Regions from separate parts of the Streptomyces sp. RG80 genome, predicted to be linked through region 2. Evidence: riboswitches for the same ligand, from Rfam matches in the RefSeq annotation. Region 2 holds a riboswitch; each other region holds the start of a gene.
What was found. Region 2 has a riboswitch for cyclic di-AMP ahead of ABKA17_RS00895 (C40 family peptidase). Riboswitches for the same ligand answer to the same signal wherever they lie in the genome.
Positions count from the first base shown of each region.

Region 1: another riboswitch for cyclic di-AMP. It lies ahead of ABKA17_RS45400 (M23 family metallopeptidase); the one in region 2 lies ahead of ABKA17_RS00895 (C40 family peptidase).
Region 3: another riboswitch for cyclic di-AMP. It lies ahead of ABKA17_RS29270 (transglycosylase family protein); the one in region 2 lies ahead of ABKA17_RS00895 (C40 family peptidase).
Region 4: another riboswitch for cyclic di-AMP. It lies ahead of ABKA17_RS41930 (transglycosylase SLT domain-containing protein); the one in region 2 lies ahead of ABKA17_RS00895 (C40 family peptidase).

Region 1 is NZ_JBEAAJ010000020.1:18,189-25,820, forward strand. Features, by position in the region: gene lhgD (L-2-hydroxyglutarate dehydrogenase) at 1-404, shown strand, start outside; gene trmB (tRNA (guanosine(46)-N7)-methyltransferase TrmB) at 547-1,395, shown strand; gene ABKA17_RS45390 (PrsW family intramembrane metalloprotease) at 1,448-2,761, shown strand; gene ABKA17_RS45395 (aldo/keto reductase) at 2,947-3,894, opposite strand; gene ABKA17_RS45400 (M23 family metallopeptidase) at 4,037-5,080, opposite strand; cyclic di-AMP (ydaO/yuaA leader) riboswitch at 5,092-5,250, opposite strand; gene ABKA17_RS45405 (PP2C family protein-serine/threonine phosphatase) at 5,484-6,569, opposite strand; tRNA gene ABKA17_RS45410 (tRNA-Met) at 6,677-6,750, opposite strand; gene ABKA17_RS45415 (alginate lyase family protein) at 6,826-7,632, opposite strand, start outside.
Region 2 is NZ_JBEAAJ010000001.1:175,259-182,890, forward strand. Features, by position in the region: gene ABKA17_RS00865 (ATP-binding protein) at 1-54, shown strand, start outside; gene ABKA17_RS00870 (LuxR C-terminal-related transcriptional regulator) at 51-761, shown strand; gene ABKA17_RS00875 (C40 family peptidase) at 817-1,878, opposite strand; gene ABKA17_RS00880 (hypothetical protein) at 2,359-2,712, shown strand; gene ABKA17_RS00885 (tellurite resistance/C4-dicarboxylate transporter family protein) at 2,714-3,697, opposite strand; gene ABKA17_RS00890 (hypothetical protein) at 3,821-4,420, shown strand; gene ABKA17_RS00895 (C40 family peptidase) at 4,441-5,595, opposite strand; cyclic di-AMP (ydaO/yuaA leader) riboswitch at 5,604-5,761, opposite strand; gene ABKA17_RS00900 (ScyD/ScyE family protein) at 6,046-7,143, shown strand; gene pcrA (DNA helicase PcrA) at 7,308-7,632, shown strand, end outside.
Region 3 is NZ_JBEAAJ010000008.1:515,562-523,193, reverse strand. Features, by position in the region: gene ABKA17_RS29295 (NAD(P)/FAD-dependent oxidoreductase) at 1-921, opposite strand, end outside; gene ABKA17_RS29290 (Ppx/GppA phosphatase family protein) at 1,341-2,282, opposite strand; gene ABKA17_RS29285 (DUF501 domain-containing protein) at 2,279-2,818, opposite strand; gene ABKA17_RS29280 (FtsB family cell division protein) at 2,866-3,342, opposite strand; gene eno (phosphopyruvate hydratase) at 3,445-4,725, opposite strand; gene ABKA17_RS29270 (transglycosylase family protein) at 5,070-5,765, opposite strand; cyclic di-AMP (ydaO/yuaA leader) riboswitch at 5,769-5,958, opposite strand; gene ABKA17_RS29265 (transglycosylase family protein) at 6,158-7,102, opposite strand; gene ABKA17_RS29260 (recombinase family protein) at 7,376-7,632, opposite strand, start outside.
Region 4 is NZ_JBEAAJ010000015.1:203,537-211,168, forward strand. Features, by position in the region: gene ABKA17_RS41900 (carboxylate--amine ligase) at 1-157, shown strand, start outside; gene ABKA17_RS41905 (NAD(P)-binding domain-containing protein) at 237-1,442, shown strand; gene ABKA17_RS41910 (hypothetical protein) at 1,450-2,055, opposite strand; gene ABKA17_RS41915 (glycoside hydrolase family 53 protein) at 2,160-3,311, opposite strand; gene ABKA17_RS41920 (HAD family hydrolase) at 3,650-4,483, shown strand; gene ABKA17_RS41925 (hypothetical protein) at 4,480-4,737, shown strand; gene ABKA17_RS41930 (transglycosylase SLT domain-containing protein) at 4,734-5,180, opposite strand; cyclic di-AMP (ydaO/yuaA leader) riboswitch at 5,184-5,369, opposite strand; gene ABKA17_RS41935 (CocE/NonD family hydrolase) at 5,575-7,572, opposite strand; gene ABKA17_RS41940 (peptide MFS transporter) at 7,607-7,632, opposite strand, start outside.

The sequences.
Region 1 (7,632 bases), on a different contig from region 2:
GACCCAACGCGGTGCCGGCGCTGGCCCGCGAGGGGTACGGGTGGGGTGTCGTACGGCCGCGGGAGCTCGGGGCGACGCTGGCCTGGCCGGGGTCGTGGCGGATAGCGCGGCGGCACTGGCGGTACGGGGCCGGTGAGCTGCGGCGGTCGGTGTCCAAGGGCGCCTTCACGGACGCGGTGCGCAGGCTGCTGCCGGCCGTGCGGGAGGACGATCTGGTGCCGTCGGCGGCCGGGGTGCGGGCGCAGGCGGTGCTGCGGGACGGGACGCTGGTCGACGACTTCCTGATCAAGGAGGGTCCGCGGACCGTGCATGTGCTGAACGCGCCTTCTCCGGCGGCGACGGCCTCGCTGCCGATCGGGCGCGAGGTGGCTCGGCGGGCGCTGGCGGTGCTGGAGGCGGGGTGACCGGGTGTGGGGCCGGGGTTTGAGGGCCGGGGTGTGGGGGTGCGGCTCGTTGGGGCCTCGTCCGCAAACTCCCCCAGAGGGGGCCCCGGACGGCCCCGGACGGGCCGAAGGGCGCCCATCGCCCCGTAAAATCGACCCCACTGTGTCTGACTCCCACAACGCCCCCGACGCGTCCCAGCCCTCCCACACCCCCGGTGTGTCCGTTCGGCACACCCGGGACAAGGGGGAGCCGCGGTTCCCCGACGGGCCGAAAGCCGATCCCGCCGGGTCGCACTTCGAGCGGCGGATCCGGAGTTTCCAGCCGCGTCGGAGCCGGGTGACGGCGGGGCAGGCGGACGCGTTGCAGCGGCTGTGGCCCAAGTGGGGGCTGGACATCGACGGGCAGCGGGTGCTCGACCCCGCCGAGCTGTTCGGGAACGACAACCCCGTCGTGCTGGAGATCGGGTTCGGCATGGGCGAGGCCACCGTGCGGATGGCGGCCTCCGACCCGGGGACCAACATCCTCGCCGTCGACGTCCACACCCCCGGTCAGGGCAACCTGCTCAACCTCGCCGACCAGAGCGGGCTCACCAACGTCCGCGTCGGCAACGGCGACGCCATCATCCTGCTGCGCGAGATGCTCGCCCCGGACTCGCTCGACGGGCTGCGCGTCTACTTCCCCGACCCCTGGCCCAAGAAGCGGCACCACAAGCGGCGGCTGATCCAGCCGGAGTTCCTGACGCTCGCGGCGACCCGGCTGAAGCCGGGGGCGATCGTGCACTGCGCGACCGACTGGGAACCGTACGCCGAACAGATGCTCGAGGTGCTCACGGCGCACCCGGACTTCGAGAACACCCAGGCCGACGGCGGTTTCGCGCCGCGTCCGGACTACCGGCCGCTGACCCGTTTCGAGGGCCAGGGACTGGACAAGGGACATGTCGTGAACGACCTGTTGTTCCGGCGCGTACAGCGGGAAGAACCCCACAACGACCAACCCCCCACCGGCGCCTGAGACCACCTCGCCCCGCTGCGGGCGGCGCCCCTGACTCGTTAGGGTCGATGCCGTGGCCACCTTTCCCCCGTACCCGACGCACCACCCCACCGGTCCACCCGGCGGCGGTGCGCTCCGGCACGCGCACTGGTGGCAGCGCAAGTGGGTTCGATATGGCGCGCTGATCACGCTGCTCGCGCTCTCCGGGCTGGTCATCCTCGCCCTGGTGCGCGAACAGACCGGCACCCAGGGTTTCCTGGTCGGGCTCGGGCTCGGCATCCTGCCCGTACCGCTGCTGATAGCCGCCTTCCGCTGGCTCGACCGGGTCGAGCCGGGCCCCTGGCGCAATCTGCTGTTCGCGTTCTCCTGGGGCGCCTGCGCGGCGGCGCTGATAGCGATCGTCGCCAACAGCTTCGCGACCCGGTGGATAGCGACGGCGACCGCGGATCCGTCCAGCGCCGACACCCTCGGCGCGACCGTCATAGCGCCGATCGTCGAGGAGACCGCCAAGGCGACGGCCGTCCTGCTCGTCTTCCTGTTCCGCAGACGGGACTTCACCGGGATCGTGGACGGTGTGGTGATAGCCGGCGTCACAGCCACCGGCTTCGCCTTCACCGAGAACATCCTCTACCTCGGCACCGCCTTCGGCACCGACCAGCTCACCGGCGACTCCGGCATCGCCTCGGTCACCGCGGCCACGTTCTTCGTCCGCGTCATCATGTCGCCGTTCGCGCATCCGCTGTTCACCGTGCTCACCGGCATCGGCTTCGGCATCGCCGCGCTGTCGCCGGACCGCCATCACATACGGCGCGTGCTGCTCCCGCTCTCCGGCCTGCTGCTCGCGATGGGCATGCACGCCGTCTGGAACGGCTCCTCGACCTTCGGCGAGTACGGCTTCTTCGCCGTGTACGCGGCCTTCATGGTCCCCGCGTTCGGCCTGCTGACCTGGCTCGTCATCTGGACCCGGCAGCGCGAACTGCGGACCGTCCGCGAGGAGCTCCCCGCCTACGCCGTCGCCGGCTGGCTCACCCCCGCCGAACCCTTCGCCCTCGGCTCGATGCGGGCCCGCCGGATCGCCCGCCAGTACGCCCGCACCCACGCCGGCAAGCCGGCCGCCCGCGCGGTGGCGCAGTACGAGGCGTACGCGACGTCCCTGGCCTTCCTACGGCACCGGGGGCGCCGCGGCCGGGCCAACGCCGACTTCGTCGTACGGGAGCGGGAGCTGCTGCACGAACTGTGGGTACGCCGGGAGGCGGCGCGCCCCGCCCTGGACCACGCGGCCCGCGTGACGGCACCGCCGGTGCCGGTGCTGATCCCGCCGACGCACTGGCCGATGCACGGGTACCCGGCGGTGCAGTACCCCGGCTACAACCCGTACCGCACCTGAGCGCTGCGCTGGACGTGCGGTGGACAGGTCGTCGTTCGTCTACGGCACCGTCGTGGCCGGTCGCACCCACGCGGCGGCAGCCCCGAAGTGACACGGCCCCGCGCCTCTTCTGGGCGCTGCCGAACCGCAGTGGACTTCCCCCGGCCCGCTCAGGGCCCGCAAAGGCGCGCCTCGGGACCCCTGTTCTAGGCCGACGCCTCCGTCAGTCGTGTCACCTCGTCGTCCGTCAGGCGCACCTCCGCGACCTTCACCAGCGCCGGCAGCTGCTCCACCGTCCGCGCGGACGCTATCGGCGCCGCCACGGTCGGCTGGGCCGCCAGCCACGCGAGGGCGACCGTGGCGACCGGCACCCGGTGTGCCTCGGCGATGTCGTCGAGGGCGGCGAGGACCGCGCGACCGCGTTCGGTCTGGAGGTGCTTGCCGGCGCCGGCGGCGGCCCGGGCGCCCTCCACCACCTCGCCGTCGCGGTACTTGCCGGTGAGGAACCCGGAGGCCAGCGCGAAGTACGGCACCGCGGCCAGGCCGGTCCGCTCGGCCAGGTCCTGGAGCTCACCCTCGTACGTCTCGCGCGAGACCAGGTTGTAGTGCGGCTGGAGCGCCACGTACCGGGCCAGTCCCTCGCGCTCGGAGAAGGCGAGGGAGGCCTCCAGGCGCTCGGCGGAGATGTTGGAGGCGGCGATGTGCCGGACCTTGCCCGCCTTCACCAGCTCGTCGAGCGCGCCGATGATCTCCTCGACCGGCACCTCGGGCTTGTCGAAGTGGGTGTAGTAGAGGTCGATGTGGTCGGTGTCGAGGCGGCGCAGGGAGGCGTCCGCCGCCGCCTTGATGTTCGCGGCCGTCAGGCCGGGGAAGTCGGGGTGCTGGCTGACCTTCGTGGCGATCACGACGTCGTCGCGGTTGCCCCGCGCCTTCACCCACCTGCCGATGATGGTCTCGGACTCGCCGCCGGCGTTGCCCTCGACCCAGGCCGAGTAGGAGTCGGCGGTGTCGACGAAGTTGCCGCCCGCGGCCGCGTAGGCGTCGAGGACGGCGAAGGACTGCGCCTCGTCGGCGGTCCAGCCGAAGACGTTGCCGCCGAGGGAGAGCGGGAAGACCTCGAGGTCGGACGTGCCCAGCTTGCGAAGAGAAGTCATGTACGGGGCCAACGCCCGCACGGAGGGCGCTCTTCCGGAACGGCCGCAAAGTTCTTGTAAACGCGGGAAGTGCCGGAAACGCAAAACCGGCGGCCCTGACGTCGGGGGGTGTGCGTCAGGGCCGCCGGTGGATCAAGAAACCTCAGGGCGTGAGCCCCTTGCTCCGCAGCCACGCCATCGGGTCGATCCCGCTGGACGAGCCGTCGGGGTGGACCTCCAGGTGCAGGTGCGCGCCCGTGACGTTGCCGGTCGCGCCCACGCGCCCGATCACATCGCCGGTGCCGACCTTCTGACCCACGCTCACGCTGATCGACGACTGGTGGGCGAACCACAGCTCCGTGCCGTCGTCGAGGGTGAGGACGGTCTTGTAGCCGTACGAGCCGTCCCAGCCCGCCTGCGTGATGGTGCCGCTGTGGACCGCCTTGATGAGCGTGCCCGTGGGAGCGGCGAAGTCGAGACCCGTGTGGTAGCCGGAGGACCACAGGGAGCCGGCCTGCATGAACGTGGAGGTGATCGTGTACGAGGAGGTCGGCAGCGTGTACTGCTTGGCCAGCTCGGCGAGGCGCTTGGCCTCGGCGGCCTTCTCGGCCTCCGCCTCCGCCTTCTTCTTCGCCTCGGCGGCGTCGTCCGCGGCCTTCTTCAGCGCGGCGGCCTCGGCCTTCGCGGCCTCGTCGGCGACGGCGGTCTGGGTGGCGAGCCGCGCCTTGCTGTCGACCTGGGTCTGCTGGCTCTCGGCCTGCGCCATGATCCGGTTGCGCAGCGACTCACCGGCGCCCGAGGTGCCGCTCTCGACGGTCTCCGTAGCAGTGGAGACGGTGGCGAGGCTGCTCAGCGGGGTGGTGGAGCCCTGGGGGGCCTCGTCGTCACCGCCGAAGACACCGCCCACGGAGGGCATGTCGGGCATCGAGATGGAGACCGGCGGCTTGCCGGTGTTGGCGCTGGCCATGCCGGCCCCGCCGACGGCGGCTATGACACCGACGCCCAGAACAGTGGAGCTGCGGGCGAAGCCACCGTTGCGCTGCTTGGCGACCCGGTGCTTGCCGCGTGCCGGTCGGACGGAGTCCTCGGTGGGATTCCAGACCTCCTGCGGGCCCTCGTCGTGGTGGTAGCTGCCGTAGCCGAAGGCATCGGTGCTGCGCTGGCTCGGCACGTACGGGGCCTCGGGGGCAGGCCGGTTTGACGCCACGTGGGCGTGCTCCTTTCCTTCCTTCTCGCCTACCGGGTTAGCTGACGGGTTCGGAGCAGGAAGGTCTCCTACGCGCGTATAACGACCGTGCTGCCACGGCGGCATTGGCGCGATTCACCCCAGGGTTGATGGTTCCCCGGCTCCCTTGCGGGATTAAGCGCGTGAGCACGGAGCCGTCTCTTGTGACGGCTGGGACGACCGCGCTGCGTTATCGAACGTTAATAGACCCGGGGTGTGGATTCCAAGCTGTTCCGCTTGATCATTAACCTTTCTCGCCTGGACGTACGGGTCCATGAGCGGTGAAAAACGGGCGAGTTGACCCCGCCACAGCGACCCCACAGGTATTGACGGTATGTCAGTTGTTATGCGGAGGGCGGTCGCCCGATCACCCCACGTGACAATGTCACGGTCGGCGTACGGCGAGCAGCGCCATGTCGTCCGTCATGCCGCCCCCGGTGTGCCGCCGTACCTCCGCGGCGAGCGCGGACAGCAGTCCCCCCGGATCACGGAAGGCGCGTCCCGCGAGCCGCGCCGCCGGGTCGTAGAACTCCCCGTGCCGGTCCCGTGCCTCGGAGAGCCCGTCGGTGTACAGCAGCAGCGTGGCCCCGCCCGGGAAGCCGGCCTCCTCGGCACGGTCGGGCCAGTTCCCCAACTCCCCCATGCCGAGCGGCAGCGCGGCCTCGGCGGCGGGCAACGACCGCACGGTGCCGTCGGGACACAGCAGCAGCGGCGGCGGATGGCCCCGGTTGACGATCCGTACGACCCCGTCGCCGTGCGGCAGTTCGGCGAGTACGACGGTGGTGAACCCCTCGATGGCGTCCGGCCCCTCGCGCCGCGTGCCCTCCCGCGCCAGCGCCCGCTCCAGCCGCCCCGCGACCGCCTCCAGGCTCGCCTCCTGCTCGGCGGCCTCCCGGAACGCCCCGATGACGACGGCGACGGCGGCCACCGCGCCCATGCCCTTGCCGCGCACGTCCCCCACCACAAGGCGCACCCCGTGCGGGCTGTCCTGCACGGCGTACAGGTCCCCGCCGATGAAGGCGTCCTGCTGCGCCGCCTCGTAGCGCACCGCGATGTCGAAGCCGCCGATCCGGTCGTCGGGCTCGGGCAGCACCGCGCGCTGGGCGGCCTCGGCGATCACGCGCTGGGAGGCGAGCCGCTGGTCGCCGCGGCGCACGACCCGGTTGAGGAGGGCGGCCAGCACGGCGACGGTGGCCACGGTGAGCACCTCGGTGAGGGCATCGGCGTCCACCTGGAGGCCGAACCGCAAGTGGACGGCGAAGGCGGCGGCCAGCGCCACGGCCCCGGTGACCACGGTGCCGGCCAGCGGATAGAGGGGAGCGGCGACCAGCGGGGCGGCGGTGAAGAAGGGGATCGCGGTGAACGCGCGCGGGGTCAGGACGTCGTAGACGATCCCGCCGACGATCAGTACGACGGGCAGCACTCGCAGAAGGGCGGAGATGCGTCGCCCCTCCTCCGCCTTCCGATCCACCTCTCCAGGCTTCCCGGACCCGGGCGGGGCGGCGAGCGGTGTGGCCCGACCGGGGGAAACACTCAGGGCCGGAGTCCAGTGACTGGACTCCGGCCCTGAGCCGTGAGTAGCGGGGACAGGATTTGAACCTGCGACCTCTGGGTTATGAGCCCAGCGAGCTACCGAGCTGCTCCACCCCGCGTCGGTGAAACCAGCATACGCCATCCGCGGGACGCTCAGCACCACGGTTTATGCGCGGCGCCGCTGACCTGCTCTTTCAGCCGGCGGGGTTGTCCGCGTGGGTGAGGGTCTCCCAGGAGACGAAGAGGTTGTCGGTGCCGGCGGGGCGGGTCTCCTCGGCGAGCCGGTGGGCGGCCGGGACGGAGATGTCGAGCCGGCCCTCCAGGTGGTTGAGGGCGACCTCCAGGTCCGGTCCCATGTTCCGCTGCACCTTGCCGCCGCACAGCCATCCGGGCGCGGGCTCGCCGGCCTGGTACCGGGAGTGGAACGTGAGCGCCGCCTCCAGCCGGTCCTTCACCTCGCCGTACAGGTCGACGCCCTGGTGCCAGGCGGTCTCGGCGATGTGGGCGGTCGCGGCGATGGAGTAGCCGACGTGCTTGAAGTTGCGGCAGGTCTCCTGGGAGACGCCGTCCTTGTACGTCTTCTGCCCGAACCAGTACGTCGTCAGCTTGGCCGGTGTGTTCACACCCGAACCGGCCGGGGTGAGCGGCACCCGGCCGTCCTTCTCCAGGTAGAAGTAGGCGGGCACACGCTCCCGGAACCGCTGGACGGCGTGGTCGAAGGCCTTGTGGTCGTCGAGGAAGACGGCGATGCCGATGGCCGCGTCGGTCATGACGAGGTCCCAGTTGCCGTTGTAGTCGGGGACCTTGCGGGTGACGGTCGGCAGATACGCGCTGCGCAGCATGGTCTCGAACCGCGCGACCCGGTCCTTCGGCCACCCCGCTCCCGCGCTGTGCCGCACGATCTCCGCGGCCCGCGCCCAGGTCGCCCCGGCCCACCCGGTCTGGAGCCCGGCGTCCTCCTCGGTGTGCTTCCGCATCCTCGCCGACCAGGCGTCCATGAT
Region 2 (7,632 bases):
GACGGCGGCACGGAGGTCGAGCTGGAGATGGAGAGGGCGGAGAAGACGTCATGAGCGACGAGGCGAACGGTACGGCGGAGGCCACCGACAGCGCGGACGAGCGCCGGGTGCGCGTGGTCCTCGTCGACGACCACCGGATGTTCCGTACGGGCGTACAGGCCGAGATCGGGCAGACCGAGCAGACCGGTGTCGAGGTTGTCGGCGAGGCCGCGGACGTCGACCAGGCGATCACGGTCATCACCGCGACCCGGCCCGAGGTGGTCCTCCTCGACGTCCACCTCCCGGGCGGCGGCGGGGTCGAAGTGCTGCGCCGCTGTGCTCCGTTGATGGCCGACGCCGAGCAGCCGGTCCGCTTCCTGGCCCTGTCCGTGTCGGACGCGGCGGAGGACGTGATCGGCGTGATCAGGGGCGGCGCGCGGGGGTACGTCACCAAGACGATCACCGGTACGGATCTGGTCGACTCCATCTTCCGGGTCCAGGACGGGGACGCGGTGTTCTCGCCGAGGCTGGCGGGGTTCGTGCTGGACGCGTTCGCCTCGACGGACGCGCCGCCGGTGGACGAGGACCTCGACCGCCTCACCCAGCGCGAGCGGGAAGTGCTGCGGCTGATCGCGCGCGGGTACGCGTACAAGGAGATCGCCAAGCAGCTCTTCATCTCCGTGAAGACGGTCGAGTCCCATGTGTCGGCGGTGCTGCGGAAGTTGCAGCTGTCGAACCGCCACGAGCTGACTCGCTGGGCGACGGCCCGACGGCTGGTGTGAGGTCCGCCCGCCCGAGGTGACCGGCGAACCGGCCGGAGCCCGGCACCCCGGGACCTCACACCACCCGGGTCGCCCCCGCGAACGGCATCTCGTCCAGTGGCGCGACCCGCACCGGTGCCGAGGGGTTCGGGGCGTGGATCATCTGGCCGTTGCCGATGTAGATGCCGACGTGGCTGATGGCGGAGTAGAAGAACACCAGGTCGCCCGGGAGGAGTTCGGAGCGCGAGACGCGGCGGCCGGCGTCGATCTGGGCGTAGGTCGTGCGGGGCAGGGAGATCCCGGCGGAGCGGTAGGCGGCCTGGATCAGGCCCGAGCAGTCGAAGGCGTCGGGGCCGGTGGCGCCCCAGACATAGGGGCTGCCGAGTTTCGAGTAGGCGTACGAAATGGCGGACTGGGCACGGGAGTTGGGGGCCTGTACGTCACTCGCGGCGGTCAGGGCGTCGCGGGCGCCGGACCCGGAGCCGTAGCCGGAGGAGCGTGAGGCGCGCTGCGCATCGCCGGCGCTGTCGTCGTCCGGTAGCTGTGCCATCAGTCGGCGGGCCGCGTCCAGCTTCCCGGTGATCGTCTTCTTGTGCCGTTTCAGTTCCGCCTGCCGCGACTTGAGCGAGGCCAGTTCGACATGGGCGGCGCCGCGCAGCTGCTCGATCTCCCGCAGCTGTCTGCGCACGCTCGAGACGGAGTTCGCCTGCCGGGTGCCCGCCCGCTCGACGAACTCGGCGCCCTCGAGATAGCGGTCGGGGTCGTCGGAGAGCGCCAGTTGCAGCGCGGGGTCCAGGCCGCCGTCGCGGTACTGCGCCGCCGCCATCGAACCCAGCGCGTCCCGCGCCGAGTTGAGCTTGTCCGTCTTGCGTGCCGCCTCGTCCCGCAGCGACTTCAGCCGCTCCTCGGCCGCATCCGCCTTCTCCTTCGCGCCGTTGTACTTCTCGGTGGCGACCTCCGCCTCCTGGTACAGCTTGTCCACCTTCGCCTTGACCTGCGCCGGTGTCAGGTTCGGCTCGGCGTACCCGGTCCCGTCGAAGCCGGTCGCGGTCGCCGCGCCCGCCAGGGCGATCGTCGCCGCCGTACGGACCGTATTGCCGCCGGCCGAGCGCTGCCTGGGCTTGCGGTGCGCTGCCACGTGGACTGCACGTCCTTTCGTACGACCGCCTGGTTCCCGTGCCGCCGCCCCGGACGTCCTGTGGGTCGTTCGGCCGCCAGGGGGAGCGGACGGGCGACCGCCCGGGGCGGTTCACGCGTCCGGCGGCGGCCCGCACAGGGGGAGCGGGCCGCCGCCGGACCTTCTCGGCGGTGGTGTCCGACTGCCGCCCCTGGCCCGGGCGGCGGTGGGGAGCCGGTCACCTGGTGGAGGACGCTAAACCTCACTGTGTCGTGGGGGTAACGGGATGCGCGGAACTGCTCCGAAGGGGCGGCCGGGTGACCGCATGCGACCGTGATTCCCTTCTCGTGCCGTCGACTTCACGCAGTGTGATGACCGAAGTGGGGATTCCGGAACGGACGGGGGCGATGAGGTGCTATGGGCCGCATATATGCAAGATCGTGACGGAAGCGGCAGGGCGGTGTAGGGCGGCTCAAGTGCCTCTGATTAGGCTCCGGCCTCATGGACGTACTCATCCATCTCTTCGTGGGCCTGCACATCATCGGCATCGCCTCGTTGCTCGGCGGCTTCCTCACCCAGATGAAGGCCATGGGTCAGGGAACCGCCCGCTTCGTCCCGGCGATGCTGCACGGCGCGCTCACCATGCTGGTCACCGGTGTGATCCTGGTCGGCCTCAACCAGGCGGACGACCAGTCCGTCAACAACGTCAAGATCGGCATCAAGCTGGCCCTGCTGGTGGTGATCCTCGGCCTCGTCTACGTGAAGCGGGACGACGAGAAGGTGGAGAAGGGGCTGTTCGGCCTGGTGGGCGCGTTGACCGTCACGGACATCTTCATCGCGGTGCTCTGGACCTGATTCAGCGTGGTGCCGTGGTTGCGAGGGACGTGAGGGCGGCCCGCGCCGACGCGGCGGCACCCGCGGCGACGGCGAGCCAGGCCGCCACCGCGATCCACAGCAGTACCTGACCGGGCGTCCTGAGCCAGGACACATCGAGGGCGGCGGCGACGGACAGCGTCGCCGCCGATGTCATGCCCATCGGGAACACGGTCGCCCAGCGGCGCACGTCGTAGCGCGGCCGGCGCCGCAGGGCTTCCGCGACGAGCAGGACGGCGTACCAGGCCAGGTCGAGCACGAGCAGTGCGACCGTCACGGCGCGCAGTACGTCGTTGTCGTCGACGTTCCACAGATACAGGCGGGCGCTGTCCGCGGCGATGAGCTTCGCGCCGGCCAGCGCCGAGATGGCCATCGCCCCGCCGGCCACCCAGTGGTCCCCGGCGCCCGCGGTCACCTGGCGCAGGTCGAAGAGGGCCAGGGCGATGCCGTAGAGGACCAGGCCGAGCCAGAACAGCACGAGCGCCGTGTGTGCGAGCCATGCCGTCGACTCGGCCGCGGCGAGCGTGGCGCCGAGCACGGCGAGCCCCTGCGTGGCCACGCAGGCGAGGAACACCGCCCCCGGCATCCGCCGCTTCCAGTACCCCACGACCAGCACGATCAGCACCGGCCACAGCAGCGCGGACAGCGCGAGCAGCGCCTCGGCGAGGGCCTGCCAGCCCAGCGCGGAGAGCCGGGTGCCGAGCACGGTCGTCGCGGCCACGGCGGTCAGGGCGCCCGGTGTCTCGGCCTCCGCCACCCATCGCGGCCGGTCCCGCAGCAGTCGTACGGCGAAGTCCGCGGCCAGCGCGATCCAGGCGGCGCCGGCCAGTGCGAGGGCGATGCGGGACAGGGTCTCGTGGTCCGTCAGATGCAGACCGACCGACAGGATGCCGGTCGCCATCACGGCGGCGCCGGCGGCCGGCGGACGCTGCGCCCACCAGGCGCGGAGCGGGGAGGGTCCGGGCATGAGGCGATGCTAGGGAGCGCGGGAGGAGGGCGGGGGCAGGGCACGCGCGCGTGCGTGGAGATGGCCTCCATCTGAGTAGTTCCGCTCATGACAACCACCGTGCCGGGCCGGAACACTCTGCCCATGCTCCTCAGGCGATCAGCCGCAGCGGCCGCCCTCCTCGCGATCACCCTGACCGCGTGCGGAAGCCAGAAGGGTGGTGCGCGGGCGGAGTCCGCGCCGTCCGCGCAGTCGACAGCTCCCTCGCCCTCCTACGCGCCCCCGCCCAAGTGCGCACAGGCCGCCCGGACGCCCGCCCCGGTGCCGTCCTATCCGAGTCCCCGCACCGGCACGGTCCGGCCGGAGGAGAACCTCGACCAGCCCCCGAACTACGCCGACAACCACGCGTACCGCATGCAGGCCTCCCTGAGCGCCGAGCAGCGGGCCAGCGGCCAGGCGTCGGCGGAACTCATCCTCGCGGAGCTGGCGAAGGTCCGGAAGGAAGGCGGGTCGGGGGAGTACGGCGGCTTCAGCGACGCGCGCGTGAAGGCGGCGCTGGCCCGTGTCGGCTGCGGCGAGAAGCACGGGCTGTCCGTCGGGAACGGCTTCTACGCCGTCTACACGGGCGTCGTGTGCGTCTCCGGACGAGTGACGAAGGACGAGCTGACCGGCGAGGTGCACGGCGTCTACGCCGAGCCCCAGCCCGGTGAGGGGCCCTGTGTCGAGAACCGCGGAGGTCACTGACGCCAGGGCCCTGCGGCGCGTCAGGCCGGCCGCACCACGCTGTGGATCGCCGACTCACCGTCGTAGTAGATCGACTCCTCGCGCACGTACGCCCCCGGCTTCGGCGCGTGGATCATCATGCCGTTGCCGATGTAGAGGCCGACGTGGGTGACGTCGTCGTAGAAGAAGACGAGGTCGCCGGGGCGGGCGTTGGCGAGGGTGACCGTGGCGCCGAAGTTCACCTGGTCGTAGGTGGTGCGCGGGAGGGTGATGCCGGCGGCGTTCCAGGCGGCCTGGGTGAGGCCGGAGCAGTCGTAGGAGTCGGGGCCGGTGGCGCCCCAGACGTACGGCTTGCCGACCTGTGAGCGGGCGAAGGCGAGCGCCTTCTCGGCCTTGGTGGCGTACGAGGAGTCCGTGGCCTGGGAGGACGACGACGAGCCGCTGGTCGACTCCTGGGCGGCGGCCGCCTCCTGAGCCGCCTTGTCCTCGGCGGCCTGCTGCTTGGCCAGTTCCGCGGCCTTGCGGGCGGCCTCCTCCTGCTTCTCCTTCTCGATCGCCGCGAGCCGCGCCTTCTCCTCCGCGGTCAGCTTCGACAGCAGCTCGCGCGCGTCGGACAGCTTCTGCTGGACGGTGGCCTTGGCGGTCTTGAGGTCGCTCTGCGAGTCGGTGAGCGTCTCGAGGCTCTGGGTGGCCTCCTGCCGCTTCTTCATCGTCGCGGACTGCTCGGTGACGTAGTCGTCGACCGCGTCCTTCTGACGGGACGTCATACGGCCCATCAGCTGCGTCTGGTCGAAGTAGTCCTGCGGGGAGTCCGCGAGCAGGAAGGTCGCCGTGTCGGGCGCGGAGGCGCCGGTGCGGTACTGGGCCGCGGCGAAGGAACCGAGCTCCTCGCGGGCCTCGTTGAGCTTCTGGGTGCGCTTGGCGACGTCGTCGAGGAGGGTGTCGACCTCCTTGCGCTGCTTGGCGGTCTTCTCCTTGGTCGCGTTGTACTTCTCGGTCGCCGACTCCGCCTGGCGGTAGAGGTCGTCGACCTTCTTCTCGACCTCCTCGATGCTCGGCTTGTCGTCGGTCGAGGGGGCCGCGGTGGCCGTCTGGGAGAGCAACGCCACGGAGGTGAGGGCGGCCGTGGCCAGAGCGGGGGTGCGTATACCTGCCACGCGCGTACCAGCGGGAGGCGACTTGCGGTGCGACGCCAAGGTTGGCGACTCCTTCCATGCTCCGCCTACCGAGTTAGCTGTCGGGTTCGGGCGGGTGCTTCGGAAGGTGTGCCCTACGGCCGTTCCCCGGAGGGGAGTTGGGCCGATTCACCCCAGGTCGGTGTGGGTCCCCGGCTCCGGCTGCCTGGACGGGCGCACCGGACTCGGCGGAGGCCGCGCGGCCCGGCGATGTTCGCCGGTGGGGGTCGTACGGCCTTCCGGCACGGTAGCCAACGCGTGTGGCCCCTGTGAAGGTTGATGTTCGATATGCCCGATACATTTTCGTGACCTTAGGTCAGGACGTAGCCGACCGTGGCCAATACGGAGTGATCTGCCAGGAGTTGTACGTATTTTGGGCGGAGTGACGACGTCCGCCCGCTTCCGGACGCTAACTTCCAGCCGAGCCGCGGTCGGGTGCCGTGGCGCACGAAGGGCACAGGGGGTTCGGCCATGAGGAAGCGCACATCGTTCGTCGTCGCCACAGGAGTCGCGCTCGTCGCCACCGCGGGCCTCGCCCCGGCGACCGCCTCGGGCGGCCACGGCGGCGGAAAGCCGGTCGTCCGCGTGATCGCGACCGGCCTCGACAACCCACGCCAGCTCTCCTACGACCACGACACCGGGCAGCTGTACGTCGCCGAGGCCGGCCGCGGCGGCAAGAAGTGCATCGGCGAGGGACCCGAAGGCGAGACCTGCGTCGGCCTCTCCTCCGCCGTCACCAGGATCTACTGGGCCCAGGGCGCGTGGCAGCACCACCGGGTCGTGCAGGGCCTGCCCTCGGGCGCCGCCCCCGACGGCGGTTTCGCGACCGGCCTGGACGGCGTCTCCGCCCTCCACGGCGAGCTCTGGGGCGTCGAGACCTACGCCCCGCCGGAGGCCGGCGTCCCGACGACACCACCCTGGAACAAGCTCGGCAAGCTGCTGCGCATCGACCCCGGCGGCGGCCACGACAAGGCGAGGATCGCCGCCGACATCTCGGCCGTCGAGTTCCGGTACAACCCGCACAAGGCCTCCGTCGAGTCCAACCCGTACGCCGTCCTCGCGCTCCCGGACGGCCGCCGGATCGTCGCCGACGCGGCGGGCAACGACCTGGTCGTCGTGTCACCCAAGGGCAAGGCGCGCCCCTTCACGGTCTTCCCGGACCATGACCGCAACCAGTCCGTCCCCACGTCCCTGGCGCTCGGCCCCGACGGCAACCTCTACGTCGGCGAGCTGAACGGCGAGGCCCAGAAGCCCACGGCGCGCGTGTGGAAGGTCGACCCCCGGACCGGCCGGATCCTCGGCTGGAAGTCGGGCTTCGGCTCGATCACCGGCATCGCCTTCAACGACAGCGGCGACCTGTACGTCAGCCAGCTCTTCACCGGCGCCGTGACCAAGGTCTCGCACGGCAAGCGTACGAACGTGAAGGTGCCGTTCCCGGCGGGCGTGGCCGTCGACCCGTACGACGGCAAGGTGTACGTCTCGGCCTGGTCGGTCGCGGACCGTGACGCCACCGTGATGGAGGGCAAGAAGACACCGGGCGGCCAGGTCTGGAAGATCCTCGGCTTCTGAACCGACGGCCGAAAAGAGGCCATGTTCCCAGGGCGGCGGCGGGGTGTCAGTGGGGAGCCGTAGGGTCTGTCCGACGGCCTGGTTCGGCTTTGCGCCGGGGCCTGGTCAACAGACCCCGCGACCCCCGGACCGGGGCATCGGGGAGGCCCTAAACTCGGAGAGCGATGAGCAGCCTCTTTGATGACAGCTTCCTGGCGGATCTGCAGGGCCCCAAGGGCCATGTGGAGGAGCCCCCGCCGCCGCCCGAGGACGAGCACGGGCCGGAGCCCGTTCCGGACGATCTGTTCGGCGGGAAGTTCGACGTGCCGCCGGACCGGGACGCGTACTACCGCGACGGGGCCCCACGCCCGGTCCTGGACGCGGCCGCGCTCATCGACGGGCTCAACGAGAACCAGCGGGCGGCGGTCGTCCACTCGGACACCCCGCTGCTGATCGTGGCCGGCGCCGGCTCGGGCAAGACGCGGGTGCTGACCCACCGCATCGCGTACC
Region 3 (7,632 bases), on a different contig from region 2:
GTCGCCGGCGGCCCAGATGTAGTCGGTGCCCTGGACCTGGAGGGTCGGGGCGGTGTCCACGTGGCCGCGAGGGCCGAGCGGCAGGCCGTAGCGGGCCAGGACCGGGTTCGGCTTGACGCCGGCGGTCCACACGATGGTGTTGGAGTCGACCTCCAGGCCGTTCTTCAGCACCACGTGGCCGTCGACGCAGGAGTCCATCGAGGTGGAGAGGTAGATCTCCACACCGCGGCTCTCCAGGTGCTCCTTGCCGTAGGCGCCCAGCTTCGGGCCGACCTCGGGAAGGATCTTGTCGGCGGCGTCGACGAGGATGAACCGCATGTCCTCGCGGGAGACGGTCTTGTAGTACTTGGCCGCGTCCCGGGCCAGGTCCTCGACCTCACCGATGGTCTCGGCGCCGGCGAAGCCGCCGCCGATGAAGACGAAGGTGAGCGCCTTGCGGCGGATCTCCTCGTCGGTGGTGGAGTCGGCCTTGTCCAGCTGCTCGAGGACGTGGTTGCGCAGGCCGATGGCCTCCTCGACGCCCTTCATACCGATGCCCTGCTCGGCGAGGCCGGGGATCGGGAAGGTGCGGGAGACCGCGCCGAGCGCGATGACCAGGTAGTCGAAGGGCAGCTCGTACGCCTCGCCGACCAGCGGGGCGATCGTGGCGACCTTGCGGTCCTGGTCGATGGTGGTGACCCGGCCGGTCAGCACCTCCGCCTTCGGCAGCACGCGTCGCAGCGGGACGACGACATGGCGCGGCGAGATGTTGCCGGCGGCGGTTTCGGGGAGGAAGGGCTGGTAGGTCATGTACGACCGGGGGTCGACGACCGTGACGGTCGCCTCGCCGTAGCGCATCTTCTTGAGGATGCGCCGAGCTGCGTACAGGCCTACGTACCCACCGCCTACTACGAGGATCCTGGGACGCTCCGTGGTGCTCATGCCATCGAGTATCCACCCGCCTCAGGGGGGTCGCTCGTGCGCCCCTTCACAAGCTCCTACAGGGTGTGTGTTATCCTCCGCGACCCACGTGATCCAGGTCATGGCGTCGACCGGAACCAGTGTGCTGTGGGGGCCGTTGTCAATGCCGCGTGAGCTGCCTCTCCGTCCCCTCGGGGGCACCGTGAGCCCCTCGAAACGCACCCTCGCGCGAGGTGCCGACCGCACCCCTCTACACCCCTTCTGAACACGTTCAAGGGGCTGTTGGACCCCCGGAAGGGTCAGTCGGGGCCTTTTCGTGGTTCCACAGGGCGGAATTCCTTGTGAAGAACTTCACGAACTTTTCCGACGGCACGCGACGAAGGGGCCCCGAAGGGCCCCTCAGACGTGCTCATACGTTGTTCTCGCTGCTCAGCAGAGGGCTACGCGACCGACCACGCGATCCCGTCGAGGATGTCGTGCTCGCTCACCACGACCTCCTCGGCCCCGATCCGCTCCATGATCGACAGCAGTACGAGAGCCCCCGCGCCGATGACGTCCACCCGCCCCGGATGCATGGAGGGGACGGCCGCGCGCTCGGCGTGCGTGGAGCGCAGCAGCCACTCGGTGATCTCGCGGACCCGGTCGTGGGAGACCCGGGAGTGGTGGATGCGGGCGGAGTCGTACTCGGGCAGCTCCTGGGCGATCGCCGACACGGTCGTCACGGACCCGGCGAGCCCCACCAGCGTGTGCGCCTCGCGCAGCGGCACGGTCTCCTCGGCCAGGTCGAGGGCGGCCTCGATGTCGGCCCGCATGGCGGCGATCTGCGCCTCGGAGGGCGGGTCGGACACCACCCCGTCCGGTACGAGATGCCGCTCGGTCATCCGCACACACCCGACGTCCACGGAACGGGCGGCCCGCACATGGTCGTCGCCGACGACGAACTCCGTCGAGCCGCCGCCGATGTCGACGACGAGGTACGGCTTGGTGAGGTCGTCCCGGCCGGTGAGCTCCTTGGTCGCGCCGGTGAAGGAGAACTCCGCCTCCTGGTCCCCGCTGATGACCTCCGGCTCGACACCGAGGATGTCCAGGACACCCCGTACGAACTCGTCCCGGTTCTCGGCGTCCCGGGAGGCGGAGGTGGCGACGAAGCGCAGCCGCTCGGCCCCGAACTCCTTGATGATCGCCGCGTACTCCCGGCAGGCCGCGAAGGTCCGCTCCAGCGCCTCGGGCGCCAGCCGTCCCGTGCGGTCGACACCCTGGCCGAGCCGCACGATCGTCATACGGCGGTCCAGGTCGACGAGTTCACCGGTGGCAGGGTCGCAGTCGGCGACCAGGAGCCGGATGGAGTTCGTACCGCAGTCGATCGCGGCGACACGGGTCACTGCGCGTCCTCCTTGACGGAGACCTCGGACGTCACGCACGTGCCCTTGCGCCACCACTCCGGCAGCATCGCCAGCGCCTCGTCGCCCAGCGGGTTCACACCGGGCCCCGCGGCCAACGAGTGCGCCACCAGCACATGCAGGCACTTCACCCGGTCCGGCATGCCACCCGCGCTCGGGAAGCCCTTCAGCTCCTCGATCTCGTCCCGGCGCCGGACGTAGTCCTCGTGCGCGGCACGGTAGGCCGCGGCCAGCTCCGGGTCCTGCCCCAGCCGCTCGGTCATCTCCTTCATCAGGCCGCTCGCCTCGAGCGTGCCGATCGCGGAGTTCGCCTTCGGGCACGTCAGGTAGTACAGCGTCGGGAAGGGCGTGCCGTCGGGCAGCCGGGGGGCCGTCTCCACCACGTCCGGCTGACCGCACGGGCAGCGGTGCGCGATCGCACGCAGCCCGCGCGGCGGACGCCCGAGCTGCTGCTTGAAGGCCTCGACGTCGGCGTCGGTCGGCTCGGTGCGCAAAGTGGTCGGCGGGGGCGTTTCCATGCCTGTCTTTCTCTGGGTCAGGTTCACTGGTCGAGCTCTGGATCAGGTCACTGGTCGGAGGCGTCGGACTTGTCGACGCCGTCCCAGACGTTCGAGTACCAGGGACGGTCGGCCGCCCCCAGATCGGCGCGCGACTGCCGCGCCGCACCCGGGTCGACGACGATGAACCCCGTCTCCCCCGGCATCACATAGTGCAGCCGCTCACGGATCCGCTGCTCGGCGTACGCGTCGTCCTGCCAGCGCGCCTTGACGTCCCGCAGCTGCTCGACCCGCTGCCGGGCCTGCTCCTGCTGCCGCTGGAGGTCGGCGATCTCGGCGCGCTGGGAGACGTACTGCCTTATCGGGTAGGCGAGCGCGACCACCAGCGAGCACAGCACCAGCGCGAGCAGCGCGGCGCGGCCGGTCAGCCGGGAGCGGCGGGCCTGCCGTCTGGTCTGGGAGCGGTAGACGCGGGCCGCGGTCTGCTCGCCGAGCAGCCGGATCCTGGTCGCGGTGGAGAAACGGTCCCGGTCCTTGACGGCCATGTCCCCATCTCTCCTTCTCACACGCGCGTACGTCCCCGCACACGGTACGGGACCGGGTACGGGGACGTACGTACGACTGGCTAAGCCTTAGCCCTGCCGAGATCAGCCCTTGAAGCGCGGGAACGCGCTGCGGCCGGCGTAGACCGCGGCGTCGTCGAGGATCTCCTCGATGCGCAGGAGCTGGTTGTACTTGGCGACGCGGTCCGAGCGGGCCGGGGCGCCGGTCTTGATCTGACCGCAGTTCACCGCGACGGCGAGGTCGGCGATGGTGACGTCCTCGGTCTCGCCGGAGCGGTGGGACATCATGCACTTGAAGCCGTTGCGCTGGGCCATCTCGACGGCGTCCAGGGTCTCGGTCAGCGAACCGATCTGGTTGACCTTGACGAGCAGGGCGTTGGCGGAGCCCTCCTCGATGCCGCGGGCCAGGCGCTCGGGGTTGGTGACGAAGAGGTCGTCGCCGACGATCTGGACCTTGTCGCCGAGCTTCTCGGTGATGGTGTTCCAGCCGGCCCAGTCGTCCTCGAACAGCGGGTCCTCGATGGAGACGAGCGGGTACGCCTCGACGAGCTCGGCGTAGTACTCCGTCATCTCGGCGGCGGAGCGGTCCTTGCCCTCGAAGGTGTAGACGCCGTCCTTGTAGAACTCGGAGGCGGCGACGTCGAGGGCGAGGGCGATCTGCTCGCCGGGGGTGTAACCGGCCTCCTTGATGGCCTCGAGGATGAGGTCGAGGGCGGCGCGGTTGGACTCCAGGTTCGGGGCGAAGCCGCCCTCGTCGCCGAGGCCGGTGGACAGGCCCTTGGTCTTCAGCACCTTCTTGAGGGTGTGGTAGACCTCGGCGCCCCAGCGCAGCGCCTCGGAGAAGGACTCCGCGCCGATCGGGGCGATCATGAACTCCTGGATGTCCACGTTGGAGTCGGCGTGCGAGCCGCCGTTCAGGATGTTCATCATCGGAACGGGCAGCAGGTGCGCGTTCGGGCCGCCCAGATAGCGGAAGAGCGGCAGGTCGCTGGCCTCGGAGGCGGCGTGCGCGACGGCGAGGGAGACGCCGAGGATGGCGTTGGCGCCGAGCGAGCCCTTGTTGTCGGTGGCGTCCAGGTCGAACATCGCCTGGTCGATCAGGCGCTGCTCGGTGGCGTCGTAACCGACGAGCTCCGGGCCGATCTGCTCGATGACGGCGAGGACGGCCTTCTCGACACCCTTGCCCTGGTAGCGGTTCGGGTCACCGTCACGGAGCTCGATGGCCTCGAAGGCGCCCGTGGAGGCGCCGGACGGAACGGCGGCACGACCCGTGCTGCCGTCGTCGAGGCCGACCTCGACCTCGACGGTGGGGTTGCCTCGTGAGTCGAGGATTTCCCGGGCTACGACGACGTCGATGGACGGCACGAGCATCTCCTTCTTGGGATGTGACGCGGCTACGGCACTGCCGCAGCGGCTCTGCGAGACGAGCCTAACCGGCCCGGGGCGATCAGCCACCGCGTGGACCGCCCCGTGGACAGAACCGAGAGTAAATTGTTTCCGAACGGAACAAAGACGCTTCGGGAAACACGCCGGAAGACACGACGTGGACCGGGGCAGAGAAAACCCCGCCCCGGTGCGTACGGGGGAACACGCACCGGAGCGGGGAGCCCGTGGGGACGGGGGGACCCTCACGAGGCCTTCAGTATGAGGACCACGGATGTGAGGGCACTGTGGTTCAGCTGGGTCCTGCCCGAGGGAAGGACCGGGTCTTACTTGAGGTGCAGCTGCTGACCCGGGTAGATCAGGTCGGCGTCCTCGACGATGTCCTTGTTCAGCTTGTACAGCTTCGCCCAGCCGCCCTTGACGTCGTGCTCCTCGGCGATCGAGCTGAGGGTGTCACCCTTGACGACCTTGTACTCGCCGTCGCCCTTCTTGACCTTCTTGCCGGTCGGGGTGGTGACGGTCTTCTTGGCGGTCGCGCGCTCCGAGGAACGGGAGGTCGACTGCTCGGAGGAGCGGGTGCCGGTGCTGCTGCCGCTGTCGCTGGAGGAGCTGCCGCCGGAGGAGGACGAGCTGCCGCCGCCGGTGTACGCGGCACTGGACAGGCCCACACCACAGACCGGCCAGGCACCCTTGCCCTGGCCCGCGAGGACCTTCTCGGCTATCTCGATCTGCTGCGCCTTGCTGGCCTGGTTGGCCTGCGAGGCGTACGCCGTGCCGCCGTACGCGGCCCAGGTGGAGGCGGAGAACTGGAGACCGCCGTAGTAGCCGTTGCCGGTGTTGATGGACCAGTCGCCGCCCGACTCGCACTGGGCGACGGCGTCCCACTCGGAGGCGGTGGCGGCGGAGGCGTTGCCGGCCGCCATCAGCGGGGCGGCGATGGCGACACCGGTGACGCCGGCGAGCGCGGCGGCGCGGGTGGCCTTGGACGGACGACGGTGCTTGCCCTTGCCGGAAAACAGCATGGTGGATCCCCTCACCGACGCCTGCGAGGTGAGCTGTCGGGTTCGGGCCGGTTGAGTTGCCCGGCCGCGCTCGTCCGCCTTTCGGCGCACTGCGCGGCTTCACCCCAAGCCGGTCCCGCCGTCGAGTTGCCTCAACCGCCGGGCCCGGCACTTACCTTGGGTCCCCCGCTCCTGCCTACGGCGCTTGACGCGACGACTGTTCCCGTACAGCCGCTGGCAGGATTCGGCGTTGCGGCAGCCGGGGCTCGTGGTGACGAGCGGTGTTGACCGTAGACACGGAACCCGGGGGATTTCAAAGACGATCAGGGCTTCTGAGACTCATCCCACACTTTCGCCAAACCGGACATTTACTGGCGAAGCGTGACGCGAACTCGGGGCTTTCTCCTAGGGATTTAGCCCTTTTCGCTACCGAGAGAGAGGGTCTGCCCCGGCACGATGTCGCTCGGGTCGGCGCCGATGACCTGCTCGTTCTCGGCGTAGAGCCGACGCCATCCGCCGTCGAGGTCAAGGGAGTCGGCGATGGAGGCGAGGGTGTCGCCGGAGCGGACGGTGTACGACCCCTCCTCGGCGCTCGCGCCACGGTGCCGGCCGGTGCCCTCGGAGGGGGCGGCGAGGGCGCCGGTGTCGACCAGGCTCGAAGAGCCGCCTTCCTGCCAGGAGTTGTCCGATTCGTCATCCTTGGTCGCATCTGTGGATGAGCTGTCGGAAGACTGAGAGTCGCCCGAAGCGGAGCCGGAGCTGTCCGACTTGGCGGACTTGTCCGCATCGCTGGACGGTGACGACGAGGGATCGCCGGACGACTCGGTCGAACTGGAGGACTCGGACGAGTCGGATGATCCGGAGGAGTTGGACAGACCGGATGAGTCGGAGGACTCGGATGAATCGGATGAACCGGAGGAGTCGTTCGCCGAGGCGGACGGTGAACCGCTCGCGACGCCGGTGTCGACGTCGGCCGAGCCCGAGTCCTTGCTCAGCCCGTTGAGCAGACCGCAGGCGCCCCAGACGCCGACGCCCTGGTCCGCGAGGACCTTCTCGGCGACGGCTATCTGCTGGTTGCGGCTGGCGAGGTCGGCACTGGCGGCGAAGTCGAGGCCGCCGTACTTCTCCCAGTACTCCTGGGAGAGCTTGAGCCCGCCGTAGTAGCCGTCACCGTCGTTCGCACTCCAGGAACCGTCGGTCTCGCACTTGGCGACCTGATCCCAGGTGTTCCCGTCGGCCGCGCTCGCGCCGGAGGCGCCGAGCAACGGAATCGCGATGGCGGAGCCGGTCACCCCGGCCGCGACGAGAAGTGCCGGAGCCTGACGGGGGCGACGGTGACGACCGTTCCCGGTGAGCATGCGGTGACCTTTCGCGAGACGACTGTGACCGGCGTGGCGATGCAGCGGGTGGAACGAGTGCTGCGGGTGAAGCGAGTCGCCACGCTGATGCGTGAACGTATCGGCAGTCGATCACTTGTCACAAGTTAATGCCGCGTAGATCACGTGAAGATCACAGAGTTGAAGGCGTGTCACGTTGTGCCGGATCCAGCGCAACTGCCGTGGTGATGCGGAGAGGTGGGACCAGCGGTTCGCGCCGAACCGGCGAACTCTCGCCCCTGGAGTTCAAATGGCTCACGAGGACGGGCCAGAAGCCCTTCTTGAACCAGGTGTTCTGCCGGTCCTTGGCAAGGGTCCACGGGCCATAGCGTGCAGGAAGCTCGTCCCGGTACGCAGTCGGTGCAGAATCCCGTTCACCTGGGTCCGGACATCCACGGCGACGCGCGCGAACTGGCGACGCCGGAAGTAGGCCGTCATCAGTTCCTCGACGGCAGGCCAGGCCCGCTCCGGTACTTCGGCGGGGACGGGCGTCCCGGTCCTCTCATGCCACT
Region 4 (7,632 bases), on a different contig from region 2:
GCACGCGCCGGCCCGGGCGAGCGGGACCGAACTGGCCTGGTTGGCGGGTGACGACCCGCTGCCGTTCCTCACGATGCTCGCCCGCTTCGTGCGACCGGGCGCGAAGCATCTGTACCAGCTGTGGCGGGCCAACCGCCGCGGCGGCGCCGTGCGATAGCCGGCGGCGTCACCACGAAAACCGCACCACCACGAAAGCCGCACCACACGAAGTAGACACGTTCCTGGGGAGGGACTTCGTGACCCGAACGATCCGACCGGTAGCAGTCATCGGTGCAGGCCCCTTCGGTCTGTCCACCGCCGCCCATCTACGGGCCCGCGGCATTCCCGTCCGGGTCTTCGGCGCACCCATGGTCAGCTGGCGCGACCACATGCCCGCGGGCATGCTCCTCAAGTCGACCCCGGCCGCCTCCGACCTCGACGCGCCCCAGCGGGGCCACACCCTTGTCGACTACTGCGACGCGGCGGGCATACCGCGGCTGGTGACCGACGAGGACATCGTCCCGGTGGAGACCTTCATCGCGTACGGCGAGTGGTTCCAGCAGAAGCTGGTGCCCGAACTGGAGCGGGTGCGGGTGGTGTCGGTGGACCGGAGCACCGGCGGCGGCTTCGAACTCAAGCTGGACTCGGGGGAGTTGTTCACCGCGCGCGCGGTCGTCGTGGCCACGGGACTGTCGGGCCTCGCCCATCTGCCCCGCGAGCTGGGCGCGGTGGACGGACCCACCCCCACGGGCCCGGTCTCCCACAGCTCCCAGCACCACGACCTGACCCGGTTCGCCGGCAAGGAACTGATCGTCGTCGGCGCGGGCCAGTCCGCGCTGGAGACGGCGGTCCTCGCGGCCGAGGCGGGCGCGCAGGTACGGGTCGTCTCACGCGGCCGGGGCCGGGTCGCCTTCGGTTCGCCCCCCTGGAACCAGCCGCGGCTGCGCCCCGAGTCTCCGTTCGGCCGCGCCTGGTCCCTGTGGGCCCTCACCTACTACCCCCACCCCTACCGCAGGCTCCCGGCCCAGGCCCGCCACTACCTGGTCCGCCGCGTCCTCGGACCACTCGGCGCCTGGTGGCTGCGCGACCGCTTCGAGGGCAAGGTCCAGGTCAGCGAGGTCCAGCGAGTCCTGCGCACGGACACCGCCGACGGCCACCCGACCCTGACCGTCCTCACCCACGCCGGCGCCACGGAACACCTGTCGGCCGACCACGTCATCGCCGCGACCGGCTACCGCGTCGACCTCGCCGCGATGGACTTCCTCGGCCATGAACTGCGTACGCGACTGGCCGTGAGCCGCGGTGCGCCCAAGCTCGGCGCCGGATATGTGTCGTCGGTACCGGGCCTGTACTTCACGGGGCTTCCGGCGGCGGCGTCGTACGGTCCCGTGATGCGCTTCGTGTGCGGCACGGAGTTCGCGTCGCCGAGGCTGGTGAGGCACCTGGCCGCCGCGCACTCCTAGGACGCCCCTACCGCTCGTCCTCCGGCGCCTGCCACGCCATGAACTCCTCGATCAGCTCGGGCGGGTTGGCGGCCTCGGTGGCGTGCAGCTCCCAGCCGGGGCGGTCCATGTCGAACACGACCACGGGGAGCGGGCGCCCGAAGGTCCTCTCGATGACGCCGTCGGCGTGCAGGTGCCGGGCGAGGTCGATCACGGCGTCGTAGAAGTGGAGCCGGAGCAGGCGGGCCCTGGCGCGGATGTCCTCGTCGTCCAGTACCCGGTCCAGGTCGAACTCGCCCTCGTACCAGGCGCCGAGCCGTTTGACCTCCTCGATGTACACCGGGCCGCCGGCCGGATCCTCGGGGACGTTCCCGAGCTTCTCGAAGCCCTCCAGGATCCAGCAGGCGTAGTTCCAGCGGGCCTCGCCGGGGTCCTCCGACCGCAGCTCCAGCTCGTACCGGCTCTCCGTGTTGTAGCCGATGTCGACGTACGGGTGACGGTCGTCGCCGTCGACGCGCCAGATGTTGAAGGCCAGGGTGTAGATCTCGGCCCTCAACTCCTCGGGCACGCGCTCCAGCACACCGACCGCGGCCCCGCGCAGATGGGCCAGGAAGGTCTCCGGTTCGTCCGTCACCCCGCGAGCATCTCACCCGGCGACCACCGACGGTCACGAGCCGGCAGGGCCTACGGCCGGACGGGGCCCTACGAACGGACAGGGCCCTACGACTGGAGAGGGCCCTACGACCGGTAGCGGCCCAGCGTCCTCAGACCCGGCAGCGCGCGGTCGTCGAAGTCGAACAGCGCCAGGTTCTCCCAGGCGTTGCCCGAGCCCGGGTCCTGCGGGTCCCAGCCGCTGCCGGCGCGGTAGGTCCACGCGCCTTCCCAGTAGCAGTAGCCGAGGCCCTGTCCGTCGGGGACGGCGGCGGCGAGGTCGGCCACCGCGCGCAGCCAGGCGGCCTGGCCCTCGGGGGTGGCGGGGAAGCCGGGGGTGAGCTGTGAGGGGCTGTTGAGGATGTCGTTGATGTCGTCCTCGCTGCCCAGCGTGAAGGGGTACGCGGTCTCGGCGATGACGACGGGCTTGCCGTAACGGGCCGTGAGATCGGCGAAGTTGGCGGCCGCCGTCTCCAGGCCGCCGTGCCAGAACGGGTAGTACGACTGGGCGATGATGTCGAAGTCGACGCCGTAGGACACCACGTTGTCGAACCACCAGCGGGACGTGCCGTTGTCGCCGCCGGCGGCGATGTGCAGCATCGTGCGGACGCGGGGCGTGGTGTCGCGGGCCGCGCTCAGCCCCGCCTTGAGCAGCGCGGTGAGGTTGCCCCAACCACCGCTGTCGGCACCCCAGTTCTTGCCCTCGGGCCAGAGCAGGCCGCCGTTGATCTCGTTGCCGACCTGGACGAGGTCGGCCGGCGTGCCCTGTCGCCGCAGGGCGCCGAGCACATCGGCCGTGTGGTCGTACACGGCCCGGGTGAGTCCGGTGGCGTCCAGGTCCGCCCAGGCGGCCGGCTTGGTCTGGTGCGCCGGGTCGGCCCAGGTGTCGGAGTAGTGGAAGTCGATCCAGATGCCGATGCCGGCTCGTCTCAGGCGGCGGGCGAGCGGCAGGACACGCGCCTTGTCGTTGTAGCCGTCGACCGGGTTCACCCACACCTTCAGCCGGGCGTGGGTGATTCCCGCCCGGGCCAGGAGCCGGACCGGGTCCTCGCGGTGGCCGTCGGCGGTGCGGTAAACGGCGCCGTGGGCCTCGTTCTTGGGGAGCGAGGAGATGTCCATGGCGCGGATCTCCAGGCGCCGGCGCCCACCGGACGGGGTGGCGACCGCGGGTGCCGCCCCCAGTACGGGCACGGCCAGCGCGGCGGCTCCGGCAGCGGTGAGAACACTGCGTCTGCGCATCTCTCGGGTCCCTTCAACTGGCAGTCACAGGAAGATCGGCTCCAGGCATTCTGTGAGCGTGCACAGTTGGAACCGCAGCTGATCTCGTGAGCAACATGTAGGTAACCCGACACTCTCGTCAATGACAAGAGGTTGAAACGCTTCTCTTCTGTGCACGCTCACAGCTCCGCGCACAGCGCTGCACAGTCCCGTGGTCAGGGGCCGGTGGTGCGGGACTCCACTGGAGAGCACTTGAGAGCGTCAACGCCGGGAACCGGAGCGGTGGTCAACGCATGTGAAGGCTGCGCCCGTCCGGTTCCCGTCGAGTCGCTGGGGGTTTCCATCCGTATTCTCTGATCATGGCCGCACCCACCGCATATTCACTCATCGCCACTGACCTGGACGGGACCCTGCTCCGGGGCGACGACACGCTCTCCGACCGGTCGCTCGCCGCGCTCGCACGGGTGGCGGAGGCCGGGGCCCGGCATCTGGTGGTGACAGGCCGGCCCGCCCCGAGAGTGCGGCCGCTCCTCGACGACCTGGGCAGCACCGGGCTCGCGGTGTGCGGACAGGGTGCGCAGGTCTACGACGCCGGCGCGGACCGTCTGCTCTGGTCGGTCACCCTGGACCGGGAGTTGGCCGAGACCGCGCTCGGCAAGATCGAGGCCGAGGTGGGGCAGGTGTACGCCGCCGTCGACCAGGACGGCGTCGACGGGCTCACCCTCATCGAGCCCGGCTATCTGATGCCGCACCCGACCCTGCCCGCGGTCCGGGTCGACCGCCGTGACGACCTGTGGTGCGAGCCGATCAGCAAGGTGCTGCTACGCCATCCGTCGCTGTCCGACGACGAGTTGGCGGCGACCGCGCGCGGAGTCGTCGGTTCCCTCGCGACGGTGACGATGTCGGGCCCCGGCACCGTCGAACTCCAGCCATGCGGCATCACCAAGGCGACGGGCCTGGCGCTGGCCGCCGAGCACCTCGGCCTCGGCCCTCAACAGACCATCGCCTTCGGGGACATGCCCAACGACATCCCCATGTTCGACTGGGCGGCCCACGGCGTCGCGATGGCGAACGCCCACCCCGAACTCAAGGCGGTCGCCGACGAGACCACCCTCTCGAACGAGGACGACGGCATCGCCGTCGTCCTCGAGAGGCTGTTCCAGGGGAACCTGCTCGTGAACGGGGTCCGGTGAAGGTCGAGCTGACGGACGATCAGGCGCTCGTCCTGGCCGACTGGCTCGATCGGGTCATGCACCGGACGGAGTTCTCGGCGGTCGTCGACGACCGGGCCGTCTGGTCCCCGCTGCTTCGTATCAGCGGGTCGCTGGAGACGCAGTTGCCGTCGATCTTCGATGCCTCGTACGGCGAGCAACTGGAAGCGGCCCGCCGACGGTTGATCGGCGAGCTGGGTGACTTCGGCGAGTCACCCAGCGGTCACTCGTCCTAGTACGCGCCCCACACGTTGTCGATCGACCCGTACCGCTGCGCCGCGTAGTTGCAGGCGGCGGTGATGTTGGCGACCGGGTCGTACGAGTTCCACGAGGTGCCGGCCACGTGGTACGCCTGGAACGTCGGGTCGATGACCTGGAGCAGGCCCTTGGACGGGGTGCCCGCGGCCGCGTTGGAGTCCCAGTTGTTGATGGCCCACGGGTTGCCCGAGGACTCGCGGATGATGTTGCGGTAGATGCCGTCGTAGCTGCCGGGGATCCCGTTCTGGGCCATGACCTGGAGGGAGGCCCGGATCCAGCCGTCGAGGGTGTCGGAGTAGCCGAGCGAGGTGGCCGTGGCGACGGTCGGGGTGGCCGCGGAGGCGCTGGTCGCGCCGACGAGCGGGAGGGTGAGCAGGGCGAGGCCGGTGCCGGCGATCGCGAGCTTGCGGGGCAGACGCATGACGAAGTTCCTCTCCGGCGCCTGCGAGGTGAGCTGTCGGGTTCGGGCGGGAGCTGCCCGGCCATGCCGGAAGAAGGCATGACTTCACCCCGAGCCGTCCTCGTCTGTCATAAGACGTCCGGGTCCGGCGACTTACCTGGGTCCCCCGCTCCTGCCGTACGTGTTCTCGTGAGTGAGCGGTCTCGGGCGGCGGCAGGATTCGGCGTCCGCCCGGGCCCGGAACGTATGCGAGTGCACATGCCCGAAACAAGTACCGGATTCACAGATCGCACCTGTTGACCTTGGTGCGTGCTTTGTCGGCCCCTGAATTCCGGGGGTGACGGGTGGGCCGACGTGAGTCAACTCACGCGCGAGCGCAAGAACGGCAAAACGGGCAATGATGCCCAACTGGCAGTTAACCGGCGGCCCGTGGGATCCGCTTCTCCCACGTCCGGTGGAAGACCACCTCGCCGCCCTCCGCGCAGATCACCTCGTTGGTGGTCAGGAAGTGGTCCGCCCCGTCGCAGGCGATCTCCGAGCGCGTCCGCACGGTCGTGTCCCACGCCAGTTCGGGGCGGTGCAGCCGGATCGACCAGTCCGAGCGGGTGCGCGCCGACAGGGGATCGTCCTCCTGGATCGTGTACGTCTCCAGCGCGTCCTCGGTGAACTCGAGCCCGTCGGGGTACACGCGCGTGCCGCCGTACCGCGGGTCGACCTCGAGGCGCCACTCGCCCTTGGCGACATCACGCACGACCAGCCGCTCGGGGCGGGGTTCGTCGAGGGTGGCGGGGAAGTTCACACCGAGCGGCTCGGACTGCTCGGGTTCATCGAAGGTGATGTCCGAGGACGCCGCACGCGCGCGTACCGGCAGGTCGAGGAAGCTGCCCGCCGGGTCCAGGGAGAAGCCGGCCGCCGAGTCGGGCTGCGGCCAGATCCACGGCCAGTACGCGGAGGAGACGGCGAGCCGGATGCGGTGGCCGGGCGGGAAGACGTGCCCGATGCCGTTCAGCTCGAAGGCCACCTCCTGCGTGGCCCCCGGCTCCCACGGCACCGCACGGTCCCGCCCCAGCCGCGCCGACAGGTTCAGCACACCGCGCGTGACCAGCGTCGACGAGCCGTCCGGCGCCACGTCGCAGAGCCGGGCGACGATCTGCCCGCGCGGCACCTCCGAGGTCACCCGCAGCCGCACCCGCGGTCGCCCGAGCACCCACGTCTCCTCTCCCACTGCGAACTCGAAGCAGGCCGAGCGCGCGTCCTCCTCCCGCTGGTCCGGCGGCAGGTCGGCGTCGTTGCCGAACGGGAAGAAGCGGCCGGCGTCGACGCCGGTGTGCTGCGGGGACCGGACGAGCACGGGGGCGCCCTGGAGGCCGTAGGAGACCGTCGTGACGTGGGGGGAGGGCCAGGCCGGCTCGCCGACCCAGCGGCCGGGGAGGCTGTCGTACACCGTGGCCGGGCGGTGCGAGTCGCTGACGTAGGACCGCAGCAGCGGCTCGCGCATGATCCCGGTGTCCACGCCCTTCAGGTGCTGGTCCCACCAGCGCAGGGTCTCCTGGAGGAAGCCGATCGCCGGGCCCGGCGGCAGACCGCGGTCGGGGTACTGGTGGGACCAGGGGCCGATGAGCCCGCGTACGCGATCCGGCGGCAGGTGCTCGACCAGGCGCAGGACCGTGTCGCGGTACGGGTCGTGCCAGCCGCCCACCGCCAGGACGGCCGCGTCGATCGCGCCGTAGTCCTCGCAGACGCTGCCGTGCCGCCAGTAGTCGTCGCGGGTCTGGTGGGCCAGCCAGGTGTGGATGAAGGGATCGACGGCCTCCAGGCGCTTGAGCCACATGTCCCGCCACGCCTCGCCGGCGTAGAGCGGGTCCGGCGGGCGCGAGACGAAGGCGAGCATGGTCGCGGCCCAGGCGTGCATGTCCACCGCGAGGACGGAACCTCCCATGTAGTGCACGTCGTTGTCATAGCGGTCGTCCGTGGAGCACACCGTGACGACCGCCTTGAGCGGCTCGGGGGCGAGGGCCGCGATCTGGAGGGAGTTGAAGCCACCCCAGGAGATGCCGAACATGCCCACCCGGCCGTTGCACCAGGGCTGCGCCGCCAGCCAGTTCACCACCTCGACCCCGTCGGCCAGCTCCGTCGCCGAATACTCGTCCGTCGGCATGCCCTCGCTGTTGCCGTGCCCCCGGACGTCGACCCGCACCGAGGCGTATCCGTGGCCCGCGTACCAGGGGTGGCGCTGGAAGTCGCGGGGCGCGGTCCAGTCTGAAAGCCGGTACGGGAGGTACTCCAGGAGTGCCGGTACGGGCTCGTCGGTCAGCGGCCGCCACACGCGCGCGTAGAGCCTCGTCCCGTCCGGCAGCGGGATGCGGAGGTCCTCATGGGTCGTCTCGTAGGGGAAGGACGTACGGATGCGCATGCTCATCGCTGTGACCTCGGGGCTCTCGCGTGCCTCAGTGGACGGGGTGCATGGTGCGGC